One region of the Rhizobium sp. SRDI969 genome, then DNA from elsewhere that is predicted to be linked to it. Evidence: predicted binding sites of a transcription regulator. Region 1 holds the regulator's gene; each other region holds the start of a gene.
What was found. The regulator PhoB, encoded in region 1, activates phosphate uptake and scavenging genes when phosphate is short. The targets are predictions, from matches to a motif close to TGTCATNNANCTGTCAT.
Positions count from the first base shown of each region.

Region 1 (2,202 bases):
TGGGTTCGATCCGCATCGCCGCCGATCTCGAACGCGTCGGCGACCTCGGCAAGAACACCGCCAAGCGCGTCATCGCCGTCCAAAGCACCGGCGTTCCCCGCAAGCTCGCCCGCGGCCTTGAGCATCTGTCCGAGCTGGCGCTCGTCCAGCTCAAGGAAGTGCTCGACGTCTACACCAATCGTTCCGCCGACAAGGCGAATGCGATCCGCGAACGCGACAACGAGATCGACGCCATGTACACCTCGCTGTTCCGCGAGCTCCTGACCTACATGATGGAAGATCCGCGCAACATCACCAGCTGCACGCATCTTCTCTTCTGCGCCAAGAACATCGAGCGCATCGGCGACCACGCCACCAACATCGCCGAAACGATCTTTTACATGACGACAGGCGCGCAGCCGGAAGGCGACCGTCCGAAGGACGACAGCGCCAACACCGTCGGCGCGGTCACGGAATAACCGTCCGGGCCAGTCGCCCGGACCAGTCAATTGCGTGCGCGCCCGTCCGGGCGCGCAAAGAGGTCGCAGCCAATTTCTGAGTTTGCGCAGGATGCATTGCTTAAATCACCCCCGGTTTAAGGATCATGCGCGAGGAGACCGATACGCATGATCCCGAGAGTTGCAGTTGTTGAAGACGAGGAAGCCCTCAGCGTGCTTCTTCGCTACAATCTCGAAGCGGAAGGCTTCGAGGTCGATACCATTCTTCGTGGCGACGAAGCCGAAATGCGGCTTCAGGAGCGCACTCCCGATCTTCTCATCCTCGATTGGATGCTGCCCGGCGTCTCGGGCATCGAGCTCTGCCGGCGGCTGCGCATGCGGCCGGAAACCGAGCGCCTGCCGATCATCATGCTGACGGCGCGCGGCGAAGAGAGCGAGCGCGTCCGCGGATTGTCGACGGGCGCCGACGATTACGTCGTCAAGCCCTTCTCGACCCCCGAGCTCGTTGCCCGCGTCAAGGCGATGCTGCGCCGCGCCCGTCCCGAGGTGCTGTCGACGGTGCTGAAATGCGGTGACATCGAGCTCGACCGCGAGACCCATCGCGTCCATCGCAAGACCCGTGAAGTCCGCCTCGGCCCCACCGAATTCCGCCTGCTGGAATTCCTGATGTCGTCGCCGGGCCGGGTCTTCTCCCGCTCGCAGCTGTTGGATGGCGTCTGGGGCCACGATATCTATGTCGACGAGCGCACCGTCGACGTCCATGTCGGCCGCCTGCGCAAGGCGCTGAATTTCTCCAACATGCAGGACGTTATCCGCACCGTCCGCGGCGCCGGCTATTCGATGGAAGCCTGAGGGCTTCCGTTCTGGTTACTGACAAGGGCTCGTGCTAACGTCTGCCCCTCACCCTAACCCTCTCCCCGTAAGCGGGGCGAGGGGACGTGCCCCGCGAAAGGTTGGTGGGGATGGAGAGGGTGCGGCATGTCCCTTCGCCCCGCAAGCGGGGAGAAGGTGCCGGCAGGCGGATGAGGGGCAGCCATCCGCACGGACCAAAATTGCATAAAAAACGGGCCACTCGGCCCGTTTCGTCATTCTAGCAATGATCACCCGTTCAGCTGGCCCGGGCTGCCGCCCGGCGGCGTTCGTTGACCGGCTGGTAGGCAAGCTTCTGGTGATAGCCGCAATAAGGCGAATTGTCGGGGGACTCGCAGCCGCAGAAATGGAAGTCGTCCTTCAGCGGATCGCCGACCGGCCACTTGCAGGTGCGTTCGGTCAGCTCCGTCAGGCCGAGGCGTCGGGAAATCGGCACCACCACATTGCCTCTCGGCACATATTCCATTTCCTCGATCGTTTCGATCTCGATCTCTTCCTTCAGCATGGTCGCGCCCTGCTGGCGGGTAACGGTGCGGGTCGTGACCCGTGAGGCGTAGTTCGGCGCGCGCGGCGCCGAGGTATTGCGCTTCGGCGTTCGCGCCGCGGTGTTGGTGCCGCCGGCCTTGGCACGGCCGGGGAGGCACAGCCGATGCACTTTGCCGATGACCGCGTTTCTGCTGACCCCGCCAAGCTGCGCAGCGATCTGGCTGGCGCTCAGTCCTTCGGCCCAAAGTTTCTTGAGTTTCTCGACCCGCTCGTCTGTCCAGTTCATGCCCTGTCTCCACCTTCTGCGTTGGTGATGGCAGAATCCCTCACCGTTGTCCCGGGAGCTCCGAAACAAGAAACGCTTGATCAATTTTGGTGACTAGTTCCGCCGCATGCAGTCTAGTAATTG
Region 1 is NZ_CP104035.1:174,882-177,083, forward strand. Features, by position in the region: gene phoU (phosphate signaling complex protein PhoU) at 1-458, shown strand, start outside; gene phoB (phosphate regulon transcriptional regulator PhoB) at 606-1,289, shown strand; gene N2A41_RS00890 (GcrA family cell cycle regulator) at 1,546-2,079, opposite strand.

Region 2 (2,202 bases), on a different replicon from region 1:
GGCGCGCGCCGGCGTACCGGGCGCAAAATTGGCGAAATAGTTGAACGGCTGGTGATGAAACTGGAAGTTCGGCACCGGCGTGGCGTTCTTGCCGTCCAGGGCTGCCTGCCAGGCGCCGCTATACCAGCTCCAGCTGACACCCTTCAGCGACATGAGGTCGCCGATGGTGATTTCATGCTGCGGCGGCAGCGTCGTTGCGGCCGCCGGATCGGCAAAGGCCGGATCGCCGTCCTTGGCCGGCGGATTGGCGCTCGGCTGGTAGGGTGGCTGCATGGTGTTGACGGCGTAGAAGTCGGGCGTCAGCGTGCCGTCGGAGACGAATTTCGGTGCGCCCTCCAGCGCCGACTTCGGGGCATTCTCCGCGACCGTCAGCGATGTCCCATCCGCATCCACCTTGGCGATGGTCGGCTTGGCCGGGCTCTTGTCGGCATCCGGATAATAGGGCGCGCAGGCGCAGACCAACGCGAAGTGGTTGAGGAACGAACCGCCGAAGGCGGTCTGGAAGAAATTGTCGGCAATGACGTATTTCTTGGCGACCTGCCACATCGGCAGGATGGAGCCGTCGTAGTGACCCATGACCAGATTGCCGGAATCGGCCCAGGCGACGAACTTGTCGTTCTTGCCGCCGTCGATCTGCATCTGCTCCTGATAGAAGCGATGCCAGAGGTCGCGGGTGATGACCGAAGGCGCCTGCGCGAAGCCCTTCGGATCGTCGATCGCGAAGGAGGCGTTGGCAAGATGGGCCGACTGCGCCTCAGTGACAGCAGGCGAGACACCCTTGGCAGTCAGGCCGCCCCAGGCCGGCGGCAGTTCGGGCAGCGGCTGGCCGTCGCGGTCGAGCTGGCGGGCGCGATCGGCTGTCGCGTTCGAGAGCCCGTCGGCGCCGGGAAAGCTGCCGTAGAGATTATCGAAGCTGCGGTTTTCGGCATAGATGACGACGACATTGTCGATCTTGTCGTAGCCGGCGGGCGCCGCATGGGCTGCCGTCGCCATGGCAAACGGCACCATGGCCGATCCGGCGAGACGGATGGAATGGAGGAGTTTCAGTCTTTTCACGGGAAGTACCTCATGGCTAGGGGGCGTTGGCTAGAGGGAGCGGAGAACGCTCGGGGGCGCGCTGAGGCTATTCCCGCCGTCTATCAACTTTGTGACATCAGGACTTGCCGTGATGCCGCACGAGGATGGCCGTCATCAATTTGTTGCAGCGGGGTTCGATCATAGCGGAAACCGGCCCGAACTTATTGGAATCCTTATGATGACGACGAAGATCATCTGGCTTGTGCGGTCCGGCCTGGCCGTCAGCATGGGTGCCGTGGCGCTTGGTCTTGCCCTTCTTCCCCTGCGGCAAAGCAGCGCGGCAGCTGCCGCCGGCGTGCATCCGGGGCCGATGTCGCGCACGGAAGCCTTCGCCCGGGCCGAAACGCTCACAGCGCTCGGCCGCAAGATATTCTCAGATACCTCGCTGTCGGCCTCGGAGCTTCAAGCCTGCGCGTCCTGCCATGATCCGGCTCACGCCTTCGGCCCGGCATCGGCCATGCCGGTTGAAATGGGCGGCGAGCATCGGGACCAGCCGGGGCTGCGCGCCGTTCCGACCCTGCGCTATCTGCAATCGGTGCCTGCTTTCACCGAGCATTATTACGATTCAGAGGACGAAGGCGACGAGAGCGTCGACAACGGCCCGACGGGCGGTTTGACCTGGGACGGCCGGGTCGATCACGGCGCCGATCAGGCAAAGATCCCGCTGCTCTCACCCTTCGAGATGGGCGACAGGGATGTGGCCGAGGTGGTGGCGAAGCTGCAGACGGCAGCCTATGCTGACGACATCAAGGCGGCATTCGGCGAGGCCGTGTTCGACCATCCTAAGGATGCCTTCGATGCCGCGGCCGAGGCGCTCGCCACCTTCGAACAGAGCGGCCCGGATTTCTATCCCTATTCCAGCCGCTACGATGCCTTCCTCGCCGGCAAGGCGACGCTGACGGCGCAGGAACTGCATGGGCGCCAACTGTTCGAGGATCCGGCCAAGGGCAACTGTTCGAGCTGTCACTTGAGCGAACCCGCCAATGACGGCGAGCCGCCGCAATTTTCCGATTTCGGCTTCCTCGGGCTTGCCGTACCGCGCAACATGGCGATCCCCGCCAACAGTGATCCGAACTATCACGATCTCGGTCTTTGCGGCCCTCAGCGCACCGATTTTGCCGGACG
Region 2 is NZ_CP104038.1:180,534-182,735, reverse strand. Features, by position in the region: gene N2A41_RS30525 (acid phosphatase) at 1-1,056, opposite strand, end outside; gene N2A41_RS30520 (cytochrome-c peroxidase) at 1,256-2,202, shown strand, end outside.
Region 2: N2A41_RS30525 (acid phosphatase) is a predicted target of PhoB. The motif match lies at 1,187-1,203, and genes of this name have one in related genera.

Region 3 (2,202 bases), 1.5 Mb from region 1:
CGATTTCCTCGAGACCAATATCGCCGGCACACTCAACCTGCTTGAGGAAGCGGTCGCTGCGGAGGTCGCAAGCTTCGTCTTCACCAGCACCACCAGCACCTTCGGTGCGGCATTGACGCCGGCTGCCGGCGAACCGGCGGCATGGGTGACCGAGGACGTGCTTCCCGTCGCGAAAAACATCTACGGCATAACGAAACTCGCCGCCGAAGGCTTGTGCGAACTCTTCGCCCGCAAGTCCGGCCTGCCGGTGGTCATTCTCAGGACGTTGCGTTTCTTTCCCGAAAACGACGACGATCCTGACATTCGCAACGGCTATTCGGCAGAGAATGCCCAGGCCAACGAGCTTCTTCACCGCCGCGTCGATATCAGCGACGTGGTCGCCGCCCATCTGCTGGCGCTCGAAAAGGCGCCGGCAATCGGCTTTGGCCGCTACATCGTCTCGGCCACGACGCCGTTTTCGGCAAGTGATCTCGCCGAGATCAGACGCGACGCGCCTCACGTCGTCGAACGACTGTTCCCGGATGCAGGCGCCCTCTACGCATCACGCGGCTGGAAGATGTTTCCGGCGCTCGACCGCGTCTATGTCAACGAACGCACAAGACGGGAACTCGGCTGGCAGCCGCGATATGACTTCCGTTTCGTGCTCGACTGCCTGCGCGACAACAGGGAGTGGCGAAGCCCCTTGGCACTCGACGTCGGCTCTAAAGGCTACCACGACGAGGTCTTTGCCGAAGGGCCTTATCCGGTCGGATAGAGCGCGAGCTGGAATGCGGCCATGCGAAAGCCCGACATCCTCTCGGCATGGCCTTTTCGCTGAAAAGCGTCATCCAGATATCATGATCCCGTCATAGACCGTCTGCCGGGGATATGGGGCGAAGAATTCCAGGGCGTGTTGTGCCATCGGGAAATCGAATCCAAGGCGGGGGTGTCATTTGAAGCGGTGTCCAGCCTGCGGGCGGGAAGCCGTTTCGAGAGCGCTTTTGACCGAGAGGGTATTTCCATGAAGAATGTCAGACCATACGCATTGCGGCTCTTCGCCGCGGTTCTACCCGCATCCGCCGCCTTGCCAGTCGTCGCAATGGCCGAGAATTCCGCCACCGTCGGTGGCCTCATCTTCGTCAACAAGGGCCTCGTCGGCATTGGCCGCATTGCGGCCAACCAGCGTGACAAATTCGGCGAGACCTTTGGTTCCGGCTCGGGCATGGCGGTCGATCCCGCCGCCTGGAGCCGCGACGGCGCCGGCTACAAGGGCACGCTCTACCTGCTGCCCGATCGCGGTTACAACGCCGTCGGCACCGCCGATTACCGGCCGCGCCTGAACACCATCTCGATCGGCTTGAAGCCGACCGCTCCGGGTGCGACACCCGGGGCCGGCAAGGAACAGTCTGGCGTCGACGCAAAGCTCGTCGATTCCATGCTCTTCGTCGACGACAAGGGTGGCGACATGACTGGTCTCGACCCGGAATCCGGCGTCCGCCCCGCTGCCGGTGATTTTCCGCCGCTGCCGCAAGCGGTAAACGGCAAGATCGCACTCGACAATGAAGCCATCATCCGCATGGCTGACGGCACCATGTTCGTCAGCGACGAATATGGTCCTTACATCTACCACTTTTCGGCCGACGGCCACCTGCTGTCGGCCACGCAGCCGCCGAAGGCACTTTTGCCGATGCGCAAGGGCGCGCTGAGCTTTGCCTCCAACAATCCCGGCCCCGGCGCATCCGCTCCGGACCCGAAGGATCCGGAGACTGGCCGCCAGAACAACCAGGGTCTCGAAGGTATGTCGATGACGCCTGATGGTAAGTTCATCATATCAGTGCTGCAATCGGCCGCCCGCCAGGACGGCGGCGATTCCAGCTCGACCCGCCAGAATACCCGCGCCATGATCTATGACGCCACCGATCCCGATCACCTGAAACTGGTGCACGAATATGTCGTGTCGCTGCCGGTCTTCAAGGACGCCAAGGACAAGACGACGATCGCCGCCGAGAGCGAAATCGTCGCCCTGTCCGACAAGACCTTCCTGATGCTCGCCCGCGACAGCGGCAACGGCCAGGGTTTGAAAGGCGACACCTCGCTCTACCGCAAGGTCGGTATCGTCGACGTTTCCGCCGCGACCGACATCGCCGGCAGCGATTTCGACGCCGGCAAGCCGATCGCGCCGAAAGGCGTCGTCGATCCCTCGCTGACGCCGGCAACGCCGAC
Region 3 is NZ_CP104035.1:3,597,648-3,599,849, forward strand. Features, by position in the region: gene N2A41_RS17920 (NAD-dependent epimerase/dehydratase family protein) at 1-754, shown strand, start outside; gene N2A41_RS17925 (esterase-like activity of phytase family protein) at 1,001-2,202, shown strand, end outside.
Region 3: N2A41_RS17925 (esterase-like activity of phytase family protein) is a predicted target of PhoB. The motif match lies at 822-838, and genes of this name have one in related genera.

Region 4 (2,202 bases), 600 kb from region 1:
GCGCGGCACGTAGACGATCACCGAGACGAAGCGGTCGAAATGGTCAATGCGCGGCAGGACGCGCACGCGCGGCCGATCGGCCAGGTCGTTGATCTGCTCGGCAAAACTTGCGAGCAGCGTCGTGTCGATCTGGAAAAGGTCGTCGCGCGGATAGGATTCCAGCGTGTTGTCGAGCATGCGGCCCGAATGACTCATCGGATCGAAGCCGAAATGTTCCTTCACCTTCTCGATCTTGGACCGCAGCAGCGGGATTTCGGAGGCAAGCGACGTATAGGCCGTCGAGGTGAAAAGGCCGACGATGCGCAGTTCGCCGGTGACGTTGCCCTCGGCGTCGAAGCGCTTTACGCCGACATAATCCATATAGGCGCGGCGATGGACGATCGATTTCACATTGGCCTTGGTGACGATCAAAAAGTCGGGGCCGTCGAGGAAGGCGAGGATCTCAGGCGTGGTGGTCACAGCGTCCTTGCCGGTGCGCAGCACCAGAACATCGGGATTGGAGAGGATGCCGAGGCCAGCACCCTTGTCGCGCTCAACCTTGGCGTCAGCGCCTTTGCCCGAATAGACATATTCGCGCATGCCGAGAAACGTAAAATTCTCGTCGCGCAGCCAGGTCAGGAACGCCACGGCCTCGGCATGTTCGGCCTTCTTGCGGCCGGCGGCATTAGCCGAAAGCTCGGCGATCACCCCGTCGAGCTTGGCAAGCATCGGCTTCCAGTCGGACACCGAGAGGCGGACCTGTTCAAGCACTTTTTCGATGCGTTTGACGAGCTCGGCCGCCTGGGCGGAATTGAGCGGCGCAACATGAAGCTGGATATGGCTGACGCGGTTGGCCGGATCGCTTGGGTGATCGGCAGAATAAAGCGCCGGCGCCTTGCCCTTCTCCATGACCAGGATGGGATGCACGGCCATGAACAGGTCGCGATAGGTGCTCGTCACTTCGCCCATGACCGATTCAAACAGAAAAGGCATATTCTGGTCGGTGACTGACAGCACCGAGACCGCGATGCCACCAGGCGTCACATCGGCAATCGTGTCGATGCTGACGCGGGGCGCCTTGCCGTTCCAGGCGGCGAGTTCCTTTGCCGAATGCACGGCGGAGAGTGCCAGCATTTCCGGCGTATAAAGTTCGAGATCGTCATTGCTTGCCCGGCCGAAGAGAATTGCCGGATCGAGATGCGCCTCGCCTGTCGCCTTGGCGATCTTGCGCGCGCTTTCGATCTGCTTTTCCCGTTTCGGATTGTTTCTGGCAGCCATGGATCGCCTCCCTCAATGTCTGATTTTTTGCAAGCTAGCAGAAGATTCTTCGAAAAAATCTCTAAAAGAGAGGTCCGAAGGTTTGTTTTGACGCTTTATTGGCGCTGGAAACGAGAGTTTGTAAGAATTTTTCCGATTTCTTTGCCAAACGAAAGCGAAAGTCGCGTCTTCCGGTTTTTCGTTCCGCCGGACATTTCCATGCTCGCGTGAAGAATGGTTGACAGCGTGGCGTCAAAAAGATCATCAAACGCGGTCATCATTCGGATCTTGGGTATCATGTCGGAGAATGCAGCGGGCGCAGTCATCGTCATTTCGAGCCATGTCGTCCGGGGCTCGGTTGGCAATCGGGCGGCTGTGTTTGCATTGGAGACGCTCGGTCATCCGGTCTGGGCCCTGCCGACCATCGTGCTGCCCTGGCATCCCGGCCACGGCCGCTCGACACGGCTGACTTTCGCCGAAGCGGATTTCGACGCGGCGATCGACGATCTGATCCGCGCGCCGTGGATCGGCGAAGTCAAGGCAGTGCTTTCAGGCTATTTCGGCAATGCCGCCCAGGCGCGTTCCGTCGCCCGGCTGATCGGCGCGCTCAGGCAAAACAATCCCGAGCTGCTCTATGTCTGCGATCCCGTCATGGGCGATCTCGGCGGCCTTTATGTGCCGGAAGCGACCGCAGAGGCCATTCGCGATCATCTCATTCCGCTCGCCTCGCTGGCGACGCCGAACCGCTACGAGCTCGCATGGCTTTCGGGGGCGGCCCTCGAAGACAATGGCACGATCATGGAGGCGGCGCTCGCGCTCGGACCATCGCGCATGCTCGTCACTTCAGCCGTGCCGATGATGGCGGGCGGTACCGGCAATCTTTATCTTTCCGGTCGCCACGCGCTTCTTGCCGAGCACCGCGTCGTCGAAAACCCGCCGAATGGTCTCGGCGACCTGCTGGCCGCC
Region 4 is NZ_CP104035.1:4,476,523-4,478,724, reverse strand. Features, by position in the region: gene N2A41_RS22115 (NAD-glutamate dehydrogenase) at 1-1,257, opposite strand, end outside; gene pdxY (pyridoxal kinase PdxY) at 1,534-2,202, shown strand, end outside.
Region 4: N2A41_RS22115 (NAD-glutamate dehydrogenase) is a predicted target of PhoB. The motif match lies at 1,464-1,480, and genes of this name have one in related genera.